Regions from separate parts of the Neorhizobium turbinariae genome, predicted to be linked through region 2. Evidence: riboswitches for the same ligand, from Rfam matches in the RefSeq annotation. Region 2 holds a riboswitch; each other region holds the start of a gene.
The links. A riboswitch is a leader RNA that binds a small molecule or an ion and turns the genes downstream of it on or off. The one in region 2 is predicted to bind cobalamin.

Region 1 (4,248 bases), on a different contig from region 2:
GGCCTGAAAGCGCCGCTTCAAATCTACCGAGCCCTCGATAAGCTGCTGGAGGCCGGTCGTATTCATCGACTTGAGAGCATGAATGCCTTTGTCGTCTGCTGTCATTCAAAGCACGGACAGATCCACCCGCGGATCACCGCTTTCGAGATCTGCGAGGGCTGCGGCAAGGTCAACGAGTTCCATGATTCCAGAATCGAAGATGCCTTGACTCGGCATGCGAGAGGCAGCGGCTTCAAGATCCGGGCCACCACCATCGAAGTTCACGGCCTCTGCGGCGACTGCCGCTAACGACCTATCACAAAGCGGGCCCAATGGCCTGCCTTACTAAAACGAATTGTTATGTTATATCATTTGGAGACAACAATGGATAAGCTTCTGGTCACCGTTCTGTCCGGCTTCCTTGGTGCAGGCAAGACCACACTCCTCAACCACATCCTTTCTAATCGCGAGGGAATGCGCGTCGCGCTCATCGTGAACGATATGAGCGAGGTTAATATCGACGCCGCGTTGATCAGGGACGGTGGCGCCAATCTGTCACGCACCCAGGAACAACTGGTCGAGATGACGAATGGCTGCATCTGCTGTACGCTGCGGGACGACCTTTTGAACGAGGTCCGGGCGCTCGCAGAACAGGGCCGCTTTGACTATCTGTTGATCGAGTCTACGGGGATCGCGGAGCCGCTGCCCGTTGCGGCGACCTTCGACTTTCGCGACGAGAATGGGCGAAGCCTTTCTGATGTTTCGAAGCTCGACACGATGGTTACCGTTGTCGATGCGGCAAACCTTTTGAAGGACTACAGCTCAGCCGATTTTCTTGCAGATCGGGGCGAGACGGCCGGCGACGGCGACAACAGGACGCTGGTCGATCTGCTCGTAGAACAGATCGAGTTCGCTGACGTGGTCATCCTCAACAAGATCAGCGCCGCCTCACCGGCCGAACGCGATGCTGCGCGCAAAATCATCATCAGCCTCAACCCGAGTGCCAAGCTTATCGAAGCCGATTGGGGAAAGGTGGACCTGAAGGAGGTGCTGGGCACCGGTCGTTTCGACTTTGCCAAAGCAGAGACCAAGCCGCTGTGGTTCAAGGAACTGCATGGTTTCAAGGACCATGTCCCGGAGACCGAAGAATATGGCATTCGCTCCTTCGTCTATCGCGCCAAGAAGCCGTTCGATCCGTTGAAGTTCCAAGCCTTCATCGATCGCTCCTGGCCGGGCGTCGTGCGAGCAAAGGGCTTCTTCTGGCTGGCGACGCGGCCCGATTATGTTGGCGAAATGAGTCAGGCAGGCGCGCTCGTGCGCACCCAGAAGATGGGTCGCTGGTGGACATCCGTGGCGAGAGAGCAGTGGCCGCGCGATCCGGGCTTCATTGACATGATGAAGCCCTATCTTGATCCGGTCTGGGGAGACCGTCGCCAGGAAATCGTCTTCATTGGTGCAGACCCGATGGACGAGGCGAAAATCCGTAGCGAGCTGAATGCCTGCCTGATCGACAGCCCGGTCTTCCTGCCAGAGCTATGGCGAAATCTGCCGGATCCTTTCGCTTCGTGGGAGCAGCGCGCCGCCTGACCTTGAGAGGAGCGGGCAAACGTTGACAGCCGTTGGGGACATTGTAGGTTGGGCAGGTCAAGGTTCTTCCGTCGGTGACGGAAGCTAAGAGGGAATCCGGTGCGATACCGGAGCTGTCCCGCAACTGTGAGCGGTGAGCCGTTCGCCCATTATGTCACTGGCACAAAAGCCGGGAAGACGGGCGACAGGCTTTGACCCGCGAGCCAGGAGACCTGCCTGACGAAAGAGAATTCCGTGGTCGGGGTGTGCCACAGGAATGACGACGTAGCTGCTTCCGAAGATTCGGAACCTGCTTTGCCGCCATTTTTGCTGCCTCCTCGGATGTTTGAGAGTGAGGCATTGAGCAACAAAATCCGTCCTGCCAACGGCACACGCAAGAGCGCGATCTTGCTGATTGCCAAATCGGCCTTCGCTGCCTCGCCGCACCGCGCGATGCAGCGCATGACTGATCTGGTCGCATCCTCGCAGTCGGGAACCCTTGTTCGCTTCGCCTTCACCGAGCAGGGCACGCCATCCCTCCATGAAGCCCTGAGCGCGTTGTTGGATGAGGAAGTCGACGAGATCTTTATCGTTCCGCTCGTCCTGCCTATGGAGCCGAGCTTCCACATCTGGCTGAAGAAATCGCTGACGCGATGGAAGAGCTCAGACGACCGGCCCTGGCCAGTTCTTTCCATTGCAAGGGACATCGCGTCCAGCGCGTTAATGGGGCAACTGCTGAACGATCTTCTGGCAACAGCGGATGAACTTCAGGTTCCCGCTCCTCACCCGCCTCCCCTCGAAGGCTCCTTGGTTCCTGCCCAAAAGCGTCGGGTGCTGGTCTGCGAAGGTGGAGCCTGCAACTTAGCCGGCGCAGACGCCATCTGGGGGCATCTGCGCAACCAGCAGGAACGCCTAAAGCTGCGCGTTATCGGCGATGGCACCATGACCGCCAAGTCCACCTGCCTTGGCCCCTGCAATTTGGCACCCGTTCTGCAGGTTTTTCCTGAGGGCACTTATTACGGCGGCGTCACCGAGCAAGCGGTGAACCGGATCATAACCGAACACCTGCTCGCCGGCCAGGTCGTCGAGGACTTCGCCTACCACCCAACAGGCCGCAAGCAGCGGCTTCGCAACCCATCGCTAACGAGCTGACGAGACCAGATTGCTTCAACATCCACTCGACATCGCGCAAAGAACAGTCAGATGGGGCGCTCAATCCCTTGACCCTTCCTGCACTTCGGGGATGCCACAGTGATGGATCGCGTTGCACCTACGACTGCTGCGGCAATGGCGGACCATTGGAATTCCCGTGCCTGGAGGTTCGACGGGGCGGCCTCGCACCGGCGCGATGCGGATGCATGGCGAACAGTCTTCAACGCAGCCCTGGGAGGGGCTCCGCTGGACGTCTTGGATCTTGGCTGCGGAACGGGAGCATGCGCGCTTTTAGCAGGCAGCCTTGGCCACCGGGTGACCGCAGTCGATGGATCAGCGGAGATGCTAGCTCATGCAAAAGCAGCAGCCACCGAGGCTAATCTATCCATCGAGTTCATCAACGCCACGATGGATGAGGCGGCGCTACCCACGGCTAGCGCCGAAATCGTCACGCTGCGCAACGTCCTGTGGACCCTTGAGAACCCGTCTGCGGCACTTACCCTGGCACGCAAGCTTCTGCGGCCGGGCGGGATACTTCTTGTCTCGGATGGGCTGTGGTTTCGCCACCGTGTCAATAACAGTCGCGACGTCTTTGGCGCGCATCTCCCTTTTTACAATGGCGTCCCCGAGGACGACGCCCGCGGCCTATTGGCGGGAGCCGGTTTCAGCGCGGTCGAAAGCTGGCGCGACCTGATCCCCGGCAACCTCTATGGCGCCGCCTACGACGATCCCGAAAAGCCCATAGCCTTTTTTATTCTCACCGCAATTTCTCCGGAGTAACTTCATGCACCAGAAATTCTGGTTGGCCGCATTGGTCGCCGCAGTATTCGCATCACCCGTGTCTGCCCTTGCGCAGGACGAACTGCGAGTGGTCGAGCCGTTCCAGCTTCAAAGGCTTGATACGCAGACCGGCGGCTTTCAGCTTCGCGCCAATGGCGTGACCGAGACGCTGGTGCAGACAAATCCCGAGGCTGCTGTCTTGCCCGCGCTTGCGGAGCGCTGGGAGACATCGGAAAACGGGCTGAAGTGGACCTTTTACCTGCGCCCGGATGTCACTTTCCACGACGGTACCGCGATGACTCCAGAGGCGGTCGCCGCATCCTTCAAGGCGCTTCTCCCGAGCGGCAATCTCATCAAGAATGCAAAGATCACGGATGTCGTCTCCGGCGACGGGACCGTTACCTTCACGCTTGAGCAACCGTTCGCGCCCTTTCTCGCATACCTGCTAGACCCTGCCGTTCCCGTGCTCGCCCCCTCCTCCTTCGGCCAAGGCGGCGACGTCATCGGGATCGTCTCGACTGGGCCCTACCGCACCGAAAGTGCCGAACTGCCACAAGGTCTGAACCTCGTGCGGCACGATGCCTACTGGGGCGAGGTCGCGAAGATCGAGCGCGTTCGGGTCGACGGGGTGCCAAACCCGGAGACACGGGTAAACATCGCGCTTGCTGGAGAGGGCGATCTCGTGCTCGAGATCCCGACCACGGCAGTATCCCGCATCGACCGGTCGGGTGAAACGAGTATCGTCAAGGCGCCGGTCCCGCGCGTCGTAAT
Region 2 (4,248 bases):
CGATCTCCGAAGACCGCGAGCGCAGGTTGCTCTCCGGTAGACCAGGCGCCTTTGATGAACTGGACGATACCGACACGCCTGTTGTTGCCAAGCATCCGCAAAGCTAGGCCGAAGGCCGCAGTGGATTTACCCTTGCCGGAGCCGGTGTGCACGAGGAGAAGGCCCTTTTCCAAGGTCTTCTCCGCAACTTCAGCATCCTGAATGGATTTACGGTTTGCCATCTTGGCGCGATGGCGTGCCTCGACTTGTTCGTCGACCTGTTTCACCGCACTGGCTCTGCCGCGCCGTTGGAATATGCCTCCTCTCCACCGCGAAGTCGAGCTCTCACAACGCCTGAGACTGTGCCGAGCATCGCCCAGAAAAGCAGGCTTGTTGCGAAAACGGATGCTACAAAACGCGCATGCAATTCCAACGGAACCGCTGTTTCGTGAGTGTCGGGTAGGGGCGCGCCCCACAGATGAGGGGCAACAAGTGAAAGGATGCCCAACACAGCGAGGGTTGGCGCTTTGGTATAAGCGAGCAGACCCAGCCCCAGTGCGGTCAAAGCTACCGTCGCAAACCACCACAACTGCCGCGCGGCCAGATCGGCTGCAGGCATCCCGGGAAGTTCTGGCGGCAGTCCGAGCCCCGGCGCCAGGCTGAAGGCAAGGAAGCCGGCTAAGCCAAACATAAGCCCACTCCTCCACCCATTGAGCGTTCCCAGCGCCTCCGCCGCCGTCAACAGAATGAGAGCGAAGCCGATCCCAGCAAGCATGTTGGAAGCAGCCGTGTAAACGAAGCGCTCCGTGCCGTCGGCCGGCGTCCATCCCTCTTCTCCATGATCATGTGCAGGCGTACCCTCATCATGCGCATGGGAGTGGGAATGCCCAACCTCCTCGCCTTTGCCTTCAAAGGTTTCAGCGTGAATAATAAGTGGGATCGTGGCGTAGCTCTGCAGCACGGTAAGGATGAGCCCAGACACAAGCCCGGACACCACCGCCGCCAAGACGATGTTGCGAAACAAGTACATGTCGGCTTCCTCAGTGGCAGGGGAACGCGAGTGAATGACGCGAATCGTGCGCGGCGTTGTGAACAACCTCCATATGCGAGAAGCCTACGAACCCTATAACAAACATGCCGAGCATGGCCGTTATGCTAAGGGGAACAATCTTGGAAGCGGAGGCACCGAGTGCAATGGCTGCCGTCTTGGTCGTCATATCGTTTCCTTTCGCCCTCAACCCCGAGAGCATCTTCTTCACCAACGCGTCGGCAGGTCTCCTGGCTTGCGGATCACACGCTTTCTCCCGCCTTCCCAGATTTCTCCAGTGGCACTTGGGAGTAAAGCTCTCCGCTTACAGTTGCGGGGGCAGCCGCGGAATCGACTATCAGTCTCACCGCATTCCCTTTTCGTCCCGTTCGGACACCGACGATATCGGCACTATACTCTAATCGTCCTTGAGGGCAATCCGAATAGGAGAACGCATTGACACGACCCCATACGCGGGCTTACTGAAATGCTGACGGTTCCTTTCCGGCAACGGGAGGGACGAAAAGGGAATGCGGTGCGATTCAATTTGGATCAATGCCGCGGCTGCCCCCGCAACTGTAAGCGGATAGCTTCAGCCATAAGGCCACTGGGAGACACCCGGGAAGGCTGGTTTGAGAGCAATGACCCGCGAGCCAGGAGACCTGCCGTTGAGATGCTGTGCTTTGCCGGGCGGGGTGCTCCGGTGGAAGCGACGATCACGATGGCAGATCCGTAAGTGCGAGTCTGCCTCCGCGCCCCACATTCAGTTGAGTTGGAACGCGGCATTGATCAACGATCAGCCTAACATTGAACCCGATGTAACGATCTTCGTGTGCACAAACTGCCGTGCAGGGTCCGAGGATGACTCGCGGCCCGGGATCGGACTGATCCACGCGCTGCGACAGGCAACTGCACATCTGCCACTTTCGGTGAAGCCTGTGACCTGCCTCGCCAACTGCGAGAAAAGTCCGAGCGCAGCCTTCAGGCACCGCTCCGGATGGTCTTACGTGTTCGGTCACCTTGCCCTTGGGAACGTTGATGACATCGTCCATGGCGCCATGATGCTCGCTCAGGATGAACGCGGCTTTCTGCCCTTGCGCGGTCGGCCCTCCTGTCTCCGCGGCAAAGGTATGACAGCTCGCATCCCTCCTTTCCATCATCATGAGGACTTGCCCCAATGACCATCGATGTTGATCGTGTGCCGTGTACAGTCGTGACCGGTTTCCTTGGAGCGGGAAAGACAACGCTTATTCGACACCTCATGGAGAAGCTCCCAGGTAAGCGCGTTGCCATCATTGTCAACGAGTTCGGCGACGTTGGGATCGATGGCGAGGTCTTGAAGGGCTGCGCCATCGAAAGCTGCCCCGACGAAAACATTATCGAACTCGCGAATGGCTGCATCTGCTGCACGGTAGCAGATGACTTCGTACCGGCGATCAACCAGATCTTATCCCTCAGACCCCGCGTAGATCACATCCTAATCGAGACGTCTGGACTTGCTCTGCCGAAGCCGCTCGTTCAGGCCTTCAATTGGCCTGCAGTGAAAGCCCGTGTTACGGTGGACGCCGTTGTGGCCGTCGTGGACGGGGTTGCTTTGGCTGAAGGGCGCGTTGCCAGTGATCACGACGCTCTTGAAGCACAGCGCCAGGCCGACGGGTCCATCGATCACGACGATCCAGTCGAAGAAGTCTTCGATGACCAAATCGCCTGCGCCGACCTGATTGTGCTTACCAAAACCGACCTGCTCGATCTGGGCGCCCTTACAAGGGCAAAGTCGCGCGTGGCGGCACACCTGCCCCGCGCCGTGAAGATCGTTGCGTCCGCCCATGGTTCGATCGATCCAGGCGTTCTTGTCGGACTGGAACTGGCGGTTGAGGATGATATCGAGAGCCGCAGGACACATCACGATGATGAACTTGATCACGACCACGATGACTTCGAGAGCTTCGTGTTGGATCTGCCTGCAGTTGCCGATGCAGAGGATCTTGCCAAGCGGATCGCCGAGACTGCAGAGGCAAAGGGCGTGTTGCGCGTGAAGGGTTTCGTAAACGTCGCGAACAAGCCGATGCGCTTGCAGGTTCAGGCGGTAGGCTCACGCGTCAACCACTATTTCGATCGCGTTTGGGCGCCTGGGGAAACGCGCCAAACGCGGCTCGTCGTGATCGGTGAAAGAGGCATCGACCGTTCTGCAATCGAGAGAATGCTGGCGGCCTGAAGGCCAGAATGACATTATGCACATACTTGCTACCACATCGTCGTCACTTGACGACCTCATCGAGCCGGTTGACCTGAAACAGGCACCGGCTGATGTGGTGGTCCTGTCCTTCTCGCCCAGCGATCTCAACAGCATCACCTCTGCCTGGCCCGCGAGCGGCGCCACATCTATCAGCACGGCAAACCTCAACGATCTCCGCCACCCGATGTCGGTTGACTTGTGGCTGGACAAGACGGCAGTCCATGCCAAGCTGATCTTGGTGCGCATCTTGGGTGGCTTTGATCGGTGGCAGTATGGTGTGGAGCAACTTGCAACTCTCGCTAGAACCAGAAATATCAAGCTGGCACTTCTGCCCGGCGAATGCAGTGTTCGGGACGATCGTCTTGCAGCGGCATCCACCGTTAACGCAGATCAACTGGCTGCCATCCTTGCCTGCTTCCGTCAGGGCGGGCGCAATAACATGCTACTGCTGGCAGGCCATCTGGACGCGCTCGCACGTGATCAGGTGATTGACCTTGTTCCTGCGCAAGAAGTACCCAAGAGCGGGTTCTATCACCCGGGCACGGGTATAGTAGCGCTTGACTCGCTACTGGCCAATCAGCCCTGCTCCGCTCCGCGGTTGCCAATTCTCTTCTATCGGTCGATGCTGCTCGCCGATGATGTGTCTCCGATCGACAAACTGTTCGAGTGCCTAGCCGCACGCGGCTTTGTTCCCATACCGTTGTTCCTCGGCAGTTTGAAGGATCCAGAATGTCTTGACTTCGTCCAGACAGCTATGGAGGCGATCGATCCTGCGGCCATCTTGTCGACCACGGCCTTTGCCGCGGGAGCGGACGTGAATAACGACACTATTTTCGATATCTGTGGCGCACCTGTGTTCCAGATTGTCGTCGCAACGACGCCACGGGACGCGTGGTCGAGTAATGAACGCGGCCTTGGACCATCCGACCTCGCCATGCACGTCTTCCTCCCGGAATTGGACGGCAGGATTCTCGCCGGTGCCATCTCTTTCAAACAAGGTACCGAG
Region 3 (4,248 bases), on a different contig from region 2:
GAGGTAGTCACCACGCCGGCCATCCGGCGCCTCGTTCCCGCCGAGAAAGGCAGCCGTCCTTTGATTCCAACAATGCTGGCTCCCATCGGAGCCGCTGATGAGACAAAACAAGTCAATGCCGGGGAGCCTAGACCATGACCAACCACCTCTTTGACGCCATCCGTTCGGCAGCCGATCCGGCAGCAACATTCGTCGAGGACAGCAAGGGAAGGGTCTGGACCTACGGCGAAATGCTGGAGGAATCGTCGCGTCTTGCTGCAACGCTTGAAAGCCTCGGCGTTCGTCCCGGTGACCGCGTTGCAGTTCAGGTAGAGAAGAGCGTCCCGGCGCTGATGCTGTACCTTGCATGTGTGCGGGCCGGTGCCGTCTACCTGCCGCTCAACACGGCTTACACCCTGAACGAGATCGAATATTTCGTCGGTGACGCAGAACCAAGTCTGGTCGTCTGCGATCCGCGTAATCGGGCAGGTATTGCCGAGATTGCGGCCGCGAAAGGCGCTTCTGTCGAAACGCTTGATGAGGCTGGCGAAGGGTCACTGATCGAGCAGGCACGCACTGCACCCACCGACTACGAGGATGTAGCGAGGGGGTCGGATGATCTCGCCGCCATACTTTATACCTCGGGCACCACGGGCCGCTCGAAAGGCGCGATGCTCAGCCACGACAACCTGCTGTCCAACGCCCTGACGCTGCGGGAATTCTGGCGCTTCACCTCATCGGACCGACTGATTCACTCCCTACCGATCTTCCACACCCACGGCCTCTTTGTCGCGACCAACGTGATCCTGATGTCGGGCGCGTCGATGCATTTCCTGCCCAAGTTCGACCCGGACGAGGTCATCCGGCTGTTGGGCAGCTCGACCGTGATGATGGGCGTGCCCACCTTCTACGTCAGGTTGCTGCAACATCCCGGTTTGACGCGCGAGGCCGCGGCGAACATGCGACTCTTCATCTCCGGATCTGCACCGCTCTTGGCGGAAACGCACCGTGCCTTCTTCGGGAAAACCGGCCACGCGATCCTTGAGCGTTACGGCATGACCGAAACCAACATGAATACCTCCAACCCTTACGAAGGGGACCGCATCGCAGGGACCGTAGGCTTCCCGCTGCCCGGCGTCGACTTGCGCGTCACTGATCCGGCCTCCGGCAATGCACTGCCCCAAGGCGAAACAGGCATGATCGAGGTGAAGGGTCCCAACGTCTTCAAGGGCTACTGGCGCATGCCGGAAAAGACGCAAGCCGAGTTTCGGCCCGATGGCTTCTTCATCACCGGCGATCTCGGGATCATTGACGACCGTGGCTACGTGCACATCGTGGGGCGGGGCAAGGACCTCGTCATCTCCGGCGGATACAACATCTATCCGAAGGAGGTCGAGACGGAAATCGACCAGTTGGATGGTGTCGTGGAAAGTGCCGTCATCGGCGTCGCGCATCCGGATTTTGGCGAAGGAGTCACCGCGGTTGTTGTTCGCAAACCCGGTGCCACCATCAAGGAACAGGACATCCTTGACGGGCTGAGCGACCGGCTGGCCCGTTACAAACAGCCGAAGCGGGTGATCTTCGTGGATGAGCTACCGCGCAACACGATGGGCAAGGTGCAGAAGAACGTGCTTAGGAACAGCTACGCTGATCTTTACGGCCCGGTCGCGTGATACCGGTCGCAACAGGTTGGTGTGTCCAAAGGTCCTCATCCCTGTGAACAACATGCGGTACGGCGGTATCCGCCGTGCCCTCTGGCGCAAGGTCGGTTGACGACACCGGCCATGCGACGTATCCAGATCTTGAGATGGTTCTGCCTCGGCAGATTAAAACGGGAACGTGGTGATGCTCATCTTGGGCCATTCCACGACTGCCCCCGCAACTGTGACCGCTGAGCCCTCTTCCACAATGCCACTGGAGACATCCGTCTCCGGGAAGGCGGAAGAGGAGCAATGACGCGGAAGTCAGGAGACCTGCCATTTCAGTCACCCATGCAAGAACACGGGGTGTGTTCCTGCGCGGCTACCGTTGCGGTGACGATCGATGAACGTTGCCGTGGCGGGGTAAGTGCAGGCTGTTTCTGCATCTGTCCCCCGACACGACCTTTGATGGACCTGCGCTTTGCGGCGCATGGAGTTGGAGCGGATATGCGCAAACTAATCCCGTTATTGGGACCTGTGATGATAATGACTAGTGGCAATGCCCATGGACAGCAGGTTGAGCAGGAGGCTGTCCTTGAACCCATCGTGATTTCCGCGCCGCTGAGGCGGGAAGCGGACATTGCCACCGCGACAAGTTCTGTCACCGTAATTGACGAAGCCGAGATTCGTGCCAGTGCGGCATCGGATCTTGCCTCATTGCTACGCTCGTATCCCGGCGTGAGCATCGCCACGTTTGGCGGGTTCGGCTCGAATGCCGAGGTAACCCTGCGCGGTGTCTCACCGACCCAGACGCTCGTGCTCATCAACGGGGTGCGCGCCTCATCAGCCACCAGCGGCACCACGTCCATCTTCAACGTGCCGCTCGAGTCCATCTCGCGCATCGAGATCGCCAATGGCGCGCATTCGGCGCAGTACGGATCCGACGCCATCGGCGGCGTCATCAATATCATCACCAAGGATGGTTCCGGTTGCCCCGACGGCAAGGACCACTGCTCGACGGTGACGGTCGGCGTGGAGCACCCGTGGGGTGCGTCTGGCCGCGTCGAAACCCGCGGCAAGACCGAGGGCGGCTTGAACTACGGGTTCGGGATCACCGGCCGGGGAACGCGAGGGTATGACTTCACCGGCCCGACCTCCTGGGGACACGAGCCCGATGATGATGGTTTCCGCCAAGGCAGTTTCGACCTTCGCTTGTCACAGGATTTCGATTGGGGCAGGCTTTATGCCGACGGTTTCTACGCACGCGGCATGTCAGAGTTCGATGCCTTCCCCGATTCCAACGAAGCGCGCACAGTGACATTTGCCGGCAAGGTTGGCGCACAGATCAACCATACGAATGACTGGTTCTCGCGCATCGAAGTGTCGAACGCCATTGACGACGCACGAAATCATCGCGATGGCGTCCCGGGCCACGAAGACTATCGCACCGTGCGCTCTGGCGTCTTGTTGACCACCCAGAAAACGCTCAAGACGGATCTTGCCGAACACGTCTTCAGCGGCGGGGTAGAAGCCTACCGCGAACAGATTGACACCAATGTCGTGAGCTACGCGGTTGAGGACCGCACACTCGCGGGCATCTTCGGGCAGTACGCGCTGTCGATGGGATCGTTCAACGTCGATGCTGGCCTTCGCCATGACTATAATGAACAGTTCGGGGAAGCGACCACCTACAATCTCGGCGCGCGCTACGAACTGATGGAAGGACTAAGCGCGCGCGCCTCCTTTGGCACGGGGTTCCGCGCCCCGACCTTCAATGACCTCTATTACCCCGGTTGGTCGAACCCGAACCTCTTGCCGGAGCGCTCCAAGTCCGTGGAAGCCGGCCTCGCATGGCAGATCGATCCGGACACAAGTCTGGATGTCGCCGTCTACCGGACCTGGATCTCCGAGGCGATCGCTCTTGATGCCTCGTATCTTCCATACAACATCGGAAGTGCGCGCATCTCCGGGATCGAGGCGACCATGTCACACCGGATCAATGAGAGCTGGACGGTGAACGGAAGCCTGGATCTTCGCCAGCCGCGGGACGAAGATACCGGCAATGACATCCCCAACCGGGAGCGGTTCAAGGGTTCGATCGGCGCCGTCTATACGCCTACGGAGAGCCTCACGCTTACCGCCAACCTGCTCTACGTTGCGTCGCGTTATATCGATGCAAGCAACACCAGGAAGTTGCCAGACTTCGTGACCATGGATTTCGCCGCCACCTATGATGTCGATGAGCAGTCACAGTGGAAACTTGCCGTCCTGAACGCGTTCGATGAGGATTATTCAACGCGCGAAGGCTTCCGAGCACCCGGTCGGACCATTAGTCTCAGCGTCTCCCGTCAATTCTGATTGAGACAGGGGTAGGGGGATGAGCAGCTTGGCAAGAATGATGTGCATGCCCCACCTATTTTGGAGTTCGAAGAGCGGACGTTTTGTGCTGGTGGCTGCCGTTCTTGGCCTCATCAGCACACCCGCCTTCAGCCAGCCTCGCCGCGTTGTGTCTTTGAACGTCTGCACGGATCAGTTGGCTATGCTCGTGGCGGAGCCTGGGCAATTGCTGTCAGTCTCGCATCTTGCAGCCGATCCCGCGGTTTCCGCAACGGCTGAGGCTGCCCGGGCG

Region 1: linked by a shared signal. The riboswitch ahead of M0654_RS20035 ((2Fe-2S) ferredoxin domain-containing protein) and the one ahead of cobW (cobalamin biosynthesis protein CobW) in region 2 are both predicted to bind cobalamin.
Region 3: linked by a shared signal. The riboswitch ahead of M0654_RS06285 (TonB-dependent receptor domain-containing protein) and the one ahead of cobW (cobalamin biosynthesis protein CobW) in region 2 are both predicted to bind cobalamin.

What each region holds. Positions count from the first base shown of each region.
Region 1 is NZ_JALPRY010000025.1:28,450-32,697, reverse strand. It holds gene M0654_RS20045 (Fur family transcriptional regulator) at 1-288, shown strand, start outside; gene M0654_RS20040 (GTP-binding protein) at 364-1,566, shown strand; cobalamin riboswitch at 1,609-1,800, shown strand; gene M0654_RS20035 ((2Fe-2S) ferredoxin domain-containing protein) at 1,861-2,697, shown strand; gene M0654_RS20030 (class I SAM-dependent methyltransferase) at 2,800-3,477, shown strand; gene M0654_RS20025 (ABC transporter substrate-binding protein) at 3,482-4,248, shown strand, end outside.
Region 2 is NZ_JALPRY010000026.1:11,040-15,287, reverse strand. It holds gene cobO (cob(I)yrinic acid a,c-diamide adenosyltransferase) at 1-266, opposite strand, end outside; gene M0654_RS20380 (CbtA family protein) at 263-1,009, opposite strand; gene M0654_RS20375 (CbtB domain-containing protein) at 1,020-1,196, opposite strand; cobalamin riboswitch at 1,231-1,422, opposite strand; cobalamin riboswitch at 1,484-1,690, shown strand; gene M0654_RS22975 (DUF1636 family protein) at 1,648-2,187, shown strand; gene cobW (cobalamin biosynthesis protein CobW) at 2,184-3,221, shown strand; gene cobN (cobaltochelatase subunit CobN) at 3,238-4,248, shown strand, end outside.
Region 3 is NZ_JALPRY010000007.1:246,678-250,925, forward strand. It holds gene M0654_RS06275 (malonyl-CoA decarboxylase) at 1-138, shown strand, start outside; gene M0654_RS06280 (malonate--CoA ligase) at 135-1,652, shown strand; cobalamin riboswitch at 1,771-1,974, shown strand; gene M0654_RS06285 (TonB-dependent receptor domain-containing protein) at 2,160-3,977, shown strand; gene M0654_RS06290 (ABC transporter substrate-binding protein) at 4,024-4,248, shown strand, end outside.